DNA from 2 places in the Bacillus bruguierae genome. Region 1 is predicted to be linked to the other one. Evidence: predicted binding sites of a transcription regulator. Region 1 holds the regulator's gene; the other holds the start of a gene.
The links. Region 1 encodes NrdR, which represses ribonucleotide reductase genes. Its sites were predicted from a motif close to AACACNATATATNGTGTT; they were not measured.

Region 1 (5,043 bases):
AGCGAAGCCACCGAACATTCTAGCCACTGGAGCCGGACAGCGTTTTTCTCTCAATCTTGAGGTGAGGGTCTTACTGCACGCGAATAGCGGGATAATAAAAAAAAGAGCAAACTCACTGCTTGCTCTTTACGTATACCTACGGTTTTTTCCGCCAATAGAAATCGGCTTTGCTAAATATTTAATACGCTCCATAATGCGAGCTGCTTTCATTTCTTCTGCTTCTCCGCGCTGTGTATACGTTAAATGATGCTCGAGCTGTTTAAAATCAAAGTTAGATGTGAAAAACGTCGGTAAGTTCTCAAGCATACGGAATTGTAAAATCGCTCCAAGTACATCATCACGCACAAAGCTCGACATCGCTTCCGCTCCAATATCATCTAACATGAGTACTGGCACATGTTTGACGGCATCAATTTTTTCACTAATCGTATTATTTTGCAATGAGCTTTTAATTTCTCGTAAAAATTCCGGCAAATATACGATCATGGAGCTAATTTTACGCTGCGCTAGTTCATTTGCAATCGCTCCTAAAATAAATGTTTTCCCAACACCAAACGGACCATAAAAATATAAAGCTTGCACCTTTTTCCCTTGCTCGTACTCACTTAAAAATTCATTTGCAGCTCGAATTGCCTCAAACCGCTCTCCATCTGACAAATCAAGAGAAGACATAGACGCCTGCAGAATATCTTTTGGCATATAAATGCTCTGAATGAGTTTTTCTTGTTTCTTTCGTTCATCATAAGCCACTTTTCTCACGCAGCAATCGTATTGAATATCAATCATCTTCCCTTGAATAATAAGCTTTGGTTCGTATCCTTGAATCATGTTTTTGCATGACTCTAAGTTCGGACAATCTTTACATCCAACGCTTTGTCCAATGTACTCATATAACTTCACAAGGCTACGTTCAACCATCGACGTTGTTACTTCGCCTTTATGTTCTTCTATAAACGATTTCACACGTGGATGCGCCATTACCTCTTCTTTTAATACTTCATATCTATTCTTAAAATTTTCATTTTGCATTAACTTCGCAAATGTATTTTGAATTGGTTCCATTTCTTCACCTCAAAGGGAGCTCGCCTCTATTAGTTTCGCTTATATTTTTTCAGCTGTTCCTCTAACTTTTTACGCTCTTCTTCTAAATTCCCCTGCTCTTCACTGCGATGGGATGGCTCGCTATCTTCTGTTTGTTCCTTTAACCAATCTGGTACAAGTTCTTTACGAACCGTTTTCTTCGTCGTCTTCCCTTTTTTCTTTGTTTCCGCCCATTCTTGATATTGACGATTTTCCTCTTTCGCAAGCCCCATCGCTTCCGTTACTGTTGTAATTTTTTTACGAGCCCAGTGTCCGGCAATTTTCTCTACATACGATTTCGCTAACTTCATATCAGAACGAAGCATTACATAATAAATAAGTACATTTACAACACCTGGCGTTAGCTTCTGATGCAACATAACATCTTCAATAATTTGCAAATCAGCCTTCGTCGGCTCAGCCCCGCCCGAAATTTCTTTTAATAACTCTCTTGGTGAAATTTCTTCTAGCTGTTTAATGAGCATCTCTTCTTGTGTTGTCGGTTCTTTCTCCTTCATCGTCCGAGCATGCAACGGCTGCGTCCGCTCACTCAATATAGGAAGTGCCTGTCCATTCTCAAATTGGTACCAATCACGCGCACCTTTTCGCAATCGTTCCATATCAATTGTATTATGCTCCGTAACAGCACCAAGAACAATATTTTGCATGGATAACGGATCAATACCATATACGTAAGCTAATATTATCACACATTCACGCATCTGATCCGTGATTGCTTTACGCGGCACAAGCGCTGATAATCCTTCTACAAATAATGAAAAATCAAAGAAATCATTCCAAATTTGAGGTGCATTCCCCTCAGCTCTGCTCGGCATCACAGTCGCGTTTGGTATAAGCAGTTCTTCCTTGGCATGCTCCACTTGACCTGGATTAAAAGAACCAAACACATCATTAAAGGATCGTGTTGCATTTTCATAAGAAGCAAAATCAAATTCTTCTTCTAAGAAATATTGCTTCACTTGATTATATTTCGCCTTACTTAAGCGGTTATATAAAAAAATACTTAATACAATATCATCAAAAAATTGTTTTGGCATAAGTGGTGGCTGTAACTCATAAATAAACATGCGAATATCTTTTTCTTTTTTCACATACACATTTAAAAGTCCAATCGCCTCTAACTTTATACGTTCTTCATAAATATCCGGGAGCTGCATTTGCATTGTTACCATAATAGAATGATGTGTATTTTCTTTTCCAAATAAACGGTCCTGCTCTAACTCGCCCCACAATGTCATATATAGACTAAAAGCTTTACTGCCAATTAGCGGTTGATATAACATTGTCAGCACTTTACGATCATAATTGCTGAGCAGCCCTCTTGCACTTACTTTGTAACGGTCAATTGGCAACAGCTCCATCCATGACTGTCTTTCCATCCTTGCAAATCCTTTCTGTCATTCGTTTTCATGGTTAGTTCCACTTATCTTCTTCGTTTCTCTTTGAATCTCGAGGTGGAGGCCTAACTACCCGCGAATAGCGGGATAAATCTATTTTGATTTTTCAACATATAAATCGCGGCTATGCAGAATACAACATGCCCGCTACTTGCTTGCTCCATTTGTTTGTAAACCTCGCATGTGGCAGGAAAAGGACCTAACCGCTTCTATGCACGGCCAGATGCTCTCGTCCTCCTCTAAAAGAAAGAGGTTTTATGTCGTTTTTTCAATTTGTATTTATATATTAGTGAAAAAAGAGCTAATAGCTTACGCTTCTAGCTCTTTTATTTTCGTTCTTTTTGAAGAATATCTTTCAGCTCTTCAATAAATACGTTCAAATCTTTAAATTGTCGATAAACAGATGCAAAACGCACATATGCAACATCATCAATATCACGAAGCGCTTCCATGACCATTTCACCAATCATATCGCTTTTTACTTCTGACATTCCTAAGTTACGCAATTCCCGTTCTACATGTTGCGTGATTTCCTCTAATTGTTTCAACGTTACAGGTCGCTTTTCACACGCTTTAATTAAACCACGCAAAATTTTCTCTTTGTTAAATTCTTCTCGCGTCCCTTCTTTTTTTACAACAATGAGCGGCGGCTCTTCGACACGTTCAAATGTTGTAAAGCGATTGAGACAACTTTCGCACTCTCTTCTTCTGCGAATGGATCGTCCTTCGTCAACCGGACGTGAATCCAATACTCTCGTACCATTGTGAAAACAGGATGGACAACGCAATCCGTTCACTCCTTTACAATTTAATTTTATCTTAACAAAACTAAAACATTTTAAACAAGAATTTTCTCTTCTATATTATAAGCACTTGATCAAATACACTTATGTATAAACAAATTCCTTCTTATATAATAGATATATAAGTAATACAATATAAAGTGAAACTTCCATCCGAGGGGGTTTTCTTCATCCCCCTCGGATGGTTAGTTGAACCAATCGGGCTTTTACGGGCAGTTATCCCTCACCTATCTCCTTCACTTCTCTCTGAATCTTGAGGCGGGGGTCTTACTGCCCGTTAATGCGGGATAAACTAAAAAGAGGTGTATTATACACCTCTTTACATTTTAAATCAATTATCTTCTTTTTTAAAGAGCTTTTGTCTCTCTTTGCTTAATTTCGAAGCTACCTGTACCGCGAGGAAGTTCAATACTTTCTCTCGTCTTTGCTCCTAATCCTTCAGCGATATACTCCGCAGCAACATTTGGATCAATGCGATCACCACAAGTATATACATCAATACTTGCATAACCATGCTCCGGAAAACTGTGAATTGTTAAGTGAGATTCAGAAATAATTACAACTCCACTTACACCTTGTGGTGCAAACTTATGGAAAGCAACCTCACGTACTTCAGCGCCTGCTCGAAGTGCTGCATCCACAAATAATTTTTCAATATAAGGCATATCATTAAGCTTGTCGAAATCGCAATCCCAAAGTTCCGCGATTACGTGACGACCCATAGTGTCCATAGTATCCATTCTACAGTTCCCCCTTGTTAATTTAATTTAACTGTTCGAATTGAAAACTAATTTGCAATTTGGCTTGCTCCACTACCACGGGGGAAAGTTAGTCCAGAGAGGTCCTAACCCTTTAAGTAGTGACTACCACCTCAGCTCTTAAGTTTACGAATGTTAGTATACTTTGTTTATTTTCATTTTGCAACAACAGTTTTTTTATTTTCCCAACGACACTTTCCCTTTTACTTTTCTAAAAAAAAGGAAAAGATTCAAAATCACAGTATTCATAGCTATTCTAGGTGATTTACATAGAAAATATATGTAATTTTTTTCTATTACAAAAAGAAAAAAAGACAGGCTAACGCCTGCCCTTTTCTCATCTATTAAATATGTTGTACGTTTTCTTGTTTCGCAAATTGATCTACAACAAGCTTTACAAGGTCTACAACACGACGAGAATAACCCCATTCGTTATCGTACCAAGCAAGTACTTTTACTTTTCGCTCACCCATTACCATTGTAGATAAACCATCAATGATTGCAGAATGCGTATTTGTATTAAAATCTATAGAAACAAGCGGCTCATCGCTAAATGCGACAATTCCTTTTAATGCACCGCTCGCAACATTCATAAATGCTTCATTAATCTCTTCCACTGTTACATCGCGTTTTACATCTACAACTAAGTCAACAAGAGATACATTTGGTGTCGGAACGCGAAGTGCCATACCATGAAGTTTTCCATTTAAATGCGGAAGAACTTTTGCTAACGCTTTCGCAGCACCTGTCGTTGTTGGAATGATAGATTGGCCGCATGCACGTGCTCTGCGTAAATCTTTATGTGGATTATCAATATTTTTTTGGTCATTTGTGTATGCATGAACTGTTGTCATTAAACCGTTTTCAATTCCAAACTGCTCATCTAACACCTTTACAACAGGTGCTAAACAGTTTGTTGTGCAAGATGCATTTGAAATAACGATATGTTTTGTAATATCAAGTTGTTCGTCGTTTACACCAACA
Region 2 (5,043 bases), on a different contig from region 1:
AGTTGAACTTGTTTTTGGGACGACAGTTGTACTAAGTGTATATCCTTTTGGTAGACGTGTTTTTACTTTGCGTAAAAATTGATTATATGCTTCGCGGTCTGCCGGTGCAAAGTTCTCAAAATCGAAGTGGACATCACGCATTCCGTATTTTTGAGCGGTTTGTAAAATGTTTGTAATAAACGTATTTTGAATGGTTTCATTGCGTAAAATAATGCTTGCTAATTCAGAGCTAAAACTCCCATTTTCAAGATTTGTAATAACAAGCATTGGAATCGTCTGCCCTTGTTTTGCAATTGAGACGATTTCAGATGTTTGGGTAGGTTCTTTCAGTGTTCCATCACGTTTTGCTTCAAAGCTAAAGTAGGCCAAATAGGTTAAATATGAATTGATCGCTTTGGTGGAAGCAATTAAGCTTTCTTTAATTGGAATTGTAGATGGTTGTAAATAGGCAATGGATTCAATAATTTTTTTTGTTCCTTTTGGTACATATAGTTGCTGTCCGACTTGGAGTGGAGATTTTAATGATAAATGATTCACTTTTGCTAAACTGGCAAGAGGTACGTTGTAAGTTAAGGCAATTTTATATAAGCTATCCCCAGGTTGTACAAAGTAGGTATTTCCTTGTGTATTCACGATTAATGCTTGCCCCACGACGAGTGTTTCAGCTGGGTTTAACCCATTATCTTTCACAATTGTTTCAGCTGTTGTTCCGTACTGCTTAGCTAATTTATACACGTTATCTCCGCTTTTTACAGTTATGATTTGTAGCATATGCTCACTCCTTTAAGGAAAAAAAGATCCGCTGCTTCTATTTTATTTTCAGATTCTCTGTATTATGATTAAAGGTGTAGAAAGAAACGCAAGCGAGAAGGAGTTAAAATGATGTTTATAGCAGAACAGGAGATTGACATCCGTTATGCAGAGACAGATCAAATGGGTGTCGTGTACCACGCAAATTATTTAGTATGGTTAGAACTTGGCCGTACGAAATTAATTCAAGATTTAGGATTTTCGTATGTTGAAATGGAGAATGATGGGGTTGTATCTCCTGTACTTGATTTGCAAATTACATACCGAAAAGCAATGCGTTACGGAGAAAAGGCTATTGTGAAAACATGGGTGGAGTCTGTGAGCCCACTACGTGTTGTATATGGCTATGAAATTTATAATGGAAACGGTGAGCGTTGTATTACAGCGTTTACAACAAATATTTGTGCCAAAAAAGAGGGCTTTCGTCCGGTGTCATTTAAAAAATTGTACCCAGAATGGTATGAGGCATACGAAAAAATTAAAAAGCAATAAAAAACGTGGCGTAGGCCACGTTTTTTATTTTACATAATGAAATTGCGGGAACTCGTCATCAGCGTTAAATGTAACAGACAAGTCATGCCCATCAAAGAACCATTCATCATCGCCTTCAATAAAGAAAGTAATACCATCTCCTTGAAATTGTACAACAGGAGTAGCTGGATCATCTTTACGAATTCCTAATGAAAGACCTTTTTGAACAGTACTACATCCACCATATTGTACGAAAAAGCGAAGAGTATCGCCTGTTTGTAAACCAAGCTCGTTTTTATACCAGTTTAGTGCTTCTTTTGATACTGAAATGTTCATTTAGTATTCCTCCAACATAATCGCTTTTTCTTTTAGTATAAAAAATAACGCAAAAAGACGCCATTTATATGCTTTGCGTTTCCTTTTTGCGTTATGTGGGTCACAATCTTATTTTTGTTTTTTTGTTAATTTTGCTTTTGGTTCTGTTTTATTTATAATTCGTCCAATATTTGCACGGTGTCTATAAATAACCATACCAGCTAATAAACACATGGCAACAATGAAGATTTTATCCCCGTTTATAATTGATGCAATAACAGCGGCGATAGCTGTTATCATAGAAGAAAGTGAAACGTATCTCGTTGTAAATAGTAGGGTGAAAAAGATCACAGCTAATATTAAAAAGGTAAGTGGTGCGTAGCATAATAGTACACCAGCAGAAGTAGCAACTGCTTTTCCGCCGCGGAACTTCGCGAAGATTGGGTATACATGCCCTAGTACCGCAGCTAATCCAAACCATAAGGGATGGATATTTAATCCGAAAATGATCGGTAGCGCTGTAGCCAATGTCCCCTTTAAAATATCAGCAATTGTAACAATAAAACCTGCTTTTTTCCCTAGCGTACGAAATGTATTCGTTCCTCCTAAATTTCCGCTGCCGTGTTCCCGAATATCGATTCCATAACCAATTTTTCCAACAACAAGTGCAGATGGAATCGAGCCAAGTAAATAGGCAACGATAAATAAAAGATATGTAAGCATAAGTTCAGTCTCCTTTATTCAAATGTGTTGATAAAGGGTAAAAAGAGTTTTTCCCGTATATTGTACCACACATTTGTAAAGATCACATTTATTTTTTGTAAGATGAAATTTCGATTTGGAAATATGAGAAAAAAGATTCAATAGATCTTAAAAAAACTTTCACAAGAATGTTACATTTATCACAGATTTACTCTTACTATATGTTGTATCATTTTGATGGTAAATGAACTAGATGTTGTTGGGGGTTAAGGAATGAATCAAGAAATGAAAAAAAACAGTGAATATGATGAGAATCTAAAGGGGATTTTTGCGAAAATTGTTCATGCAAATGAACAAGATTTAATGCAAGAAAATGCGAATGTTGATGGTCGATCTCCAATGGGAATGATGGGGAAATTTGCTTCTGAGAGTGCAAGATATTATGCGATAGAACAATTACTTTCTGAGCCAGTGAAACAAGCAATTGATCAAAATATTTTATATCCACATGATTTAGACTTTTATGCAACAGGTACGACAACTTGTTCGCAAATACCGTTAGCGCAGATGCTTCAAAACGGGTTTCATACAGGTCACGGGCATATGCGACAGCCGCAAGATATTAAAAGTGCATTGGCGCTTTCTTCTATTATTTTTCAAGCAAATCAAAATATGCAGCATGGCGGACAATCATTTGCGCTGTTCGATGTGGATTTGGCGCCATATGTGAGAAAAACGTTTGAACGGAATAAAAAACGTTTAGCAACATATCCGTTAACAGCTGAGCAAATAGAAGAGTTTGCGTGGAAAGAAACAGAAAATGATACGTATCAAGCATGTGAGGCGTTTATTCATAATTCGAATAGCATGCATAGCAGAGGCGGGGGGCAAGTTCCGTTTATTTCAATTAATTACGGAACAGATACATCAAAAGAAGGAAGATTACTAATTAAACAATTATTACGAGCGACTCAAGCTGGATTAGGAAAAGGAGAAACACCAATTTTTCCGATTCAAATCTTCAAGTTGAAAAAGGGAGTAAATTTTGAAGAGAAAGATCCAAATTATGATTTGTTTGAATTAGCAATAGAAACGACAGCGAAACGATTATTCCCTAATTTCTCATTTTTAGATGCACCATTTAATGCGGCGTATTATGATGGGCGTCCTGAAAGTGAAGTGTGTTATATGGGTTGTCGTACGCGTGTAATGTCTAATATTCATGGGGAAGAAACTGCGATTGGAAGAGGGAATTTATCGTTTACCTCTATTAACTTAGTGAAATTAGCATGTATTAGTGGATCAAAAGAAGCGTTTTTTGAAGCTTTAAATTATTATCTTGATCTAGGTATTGATCAATTGTTAGAAAGACTTTCCTATCAAGCAACGAAAAAAGCAAGAGATTTTCAATTTTTATATTCTCAAGGAGTATGGCGCGGCGGTGAAAAACTGCAACCTGAGGATGCTGTTGCTGAAATTTTAAAACAAGGTACATTAAGTATAGGTTTTATTGGCCTTGCGGAATGTTTAGTTGCTTTAACAGGAAAACATCATGGAGAAGACGTAGAATCATGGAAGCTTGGTTATGAAATTATCGAATATATGAGAAAGAAAATGGATCAAGCAACAGAGGAACATCAATTGAATTTCTCATTAATTGCAACTCCGGCAGAAGGATTATCTGGGAAATTTGTCAAAAAAGATCGAGCTGAATTTGGAACAGTTACAGGTGTAACAGATCATAATTATTATACAAATTCATTCCATATTCCTGTTTATTATCCTATTCAAGCAATTGATAAAATTCGTTTAGAAGGACCGTTTCACGCGCTTTGTAATGGTGGTCATATTACGTATATTGAATTGGACGGAGCGGCTATTCATAATCAAAAAGCATTACAGCAAATTGTGAAGGCAATGGCCCAGTATGGCGTAGGATATGGATCTATTAATCACCCGGTTGATCGCTGTAAATGTTGCGGTTATCACGGGATAATTAGTAATGAATGTCCAAGCTGTGGGAATGAAAATGAACATGATTTTGAAAGAATTCGCCGCATCACAGGATACCTTGTAGGAGATATGTCAAAGTGGAACAGTGCGAAGCGTAGTGAAGAAAAGGAACGGGTGAAACATTCATGAGAGTAATGAACATCATTCATGATAGTGTGGTAGATGGAGAAGGATTGCGGACAGTCGTATTTTTTGCAGGCTGTCCGCATCGTTGTTTTGGCTGTCATAATCCACAGTCTTGGAATATTGGTAATGGAACTGAGATGACAAAAGAGGAAATAATAAAAGAGATTGAAAAAAATCCCCTTACAGATGTAACATTTTCAGGTGGGGATCCCTTTTTTCAAGCCAGTGAAATAAAAGAGTTAGCAAAAAACGTGAAAGATTTACAAAAAAATTTATGGATTTACACAGGTTATACGTTTGAAGAGATACAGAATTCACAAAATAATGATATGATAGAGTTGTTGCACTATGCTGATGTGCTAGTAGATGGAAGATTTGAGCTAGAGATGCGAGATCTCACCCTGCCGTTTCGTGGGAGCTCGAATCAACGTATTATTCGATTGAAAGAGTAAAAGGACGGGATAGGATTGAATAAAACAGTTTTACTTGTTGAAGATGAAAGAAGATTACGAGAAATTGTTAGTGATTATTTTCGTAATGAAGGCTTTGAGGTGATCGAAGCGGAAGATGGCAAGCAAGCATTAGAACTGTTTGCAGACCACACTG

Region 2: a site for NrdR is predicted at 2,512-2,529, ahead of WAZ07_RS11300 (anaerobic ribonucleoside triphosphate reductase). Genes of this name have one in related genera too.

Annotation. Positions count from the first base shown of each region.
Region 1 covers NZ_JBAWSX010000001.1:282,829-287,871, reverse strand. Annotated here, with positions in the region: gene dnaI (primosomal protein DnaI) at 127-1,062, opposite strand; gene WAZ07_RS01405 (replication initiation and membrane attachment family protein) at 1,092-2,480, opposite strand; gene nrdR (transcriptional regulator NrdR) at 2,825-3,286, opposite strand; gene speD (adenosylmethionine decarboxylase) at 3,649-4,032, opposite strand; gene WAZ07_RS01390 (glyceraldehyde-3-phosphate dehydrogenase) at 4,404-5,043, opposite strand, start outside.
Region 2 covers NZ_JBAWSX010000005.1:187,296-192,338, forward strand. Annotated here, with positions in the region: gene WAZ07_RS11280 (LysM peptidoglycan-binding domain-containing protein) at 1-771, opposite strand, end outside; gene WAZ07_RS11285 (acyl-CoA thioesterase) at 883-1,302, shown strand; gene WAZ07_RS11290 (HesB/YadR/YfhF family protein) at 1,327-1,617, opposite strand; gene plsY (glycerol-3-phosphate 1-O-acyltransferase PlsY) at 1,726-2,319, opposite strand; gene WAZ07_RS11300 (anaerobic ribonucleoside triphosphate reductase) at 2,584-4,440, shown strand; gene nrdG (anaerobic ribonucleoside-triphosphate reductase activating protein) at 4,437-4,889, shown strand; gene WAZ07_RS11310 (response regulator transcription factor) at 4,905-5,043, shown strand, end outside.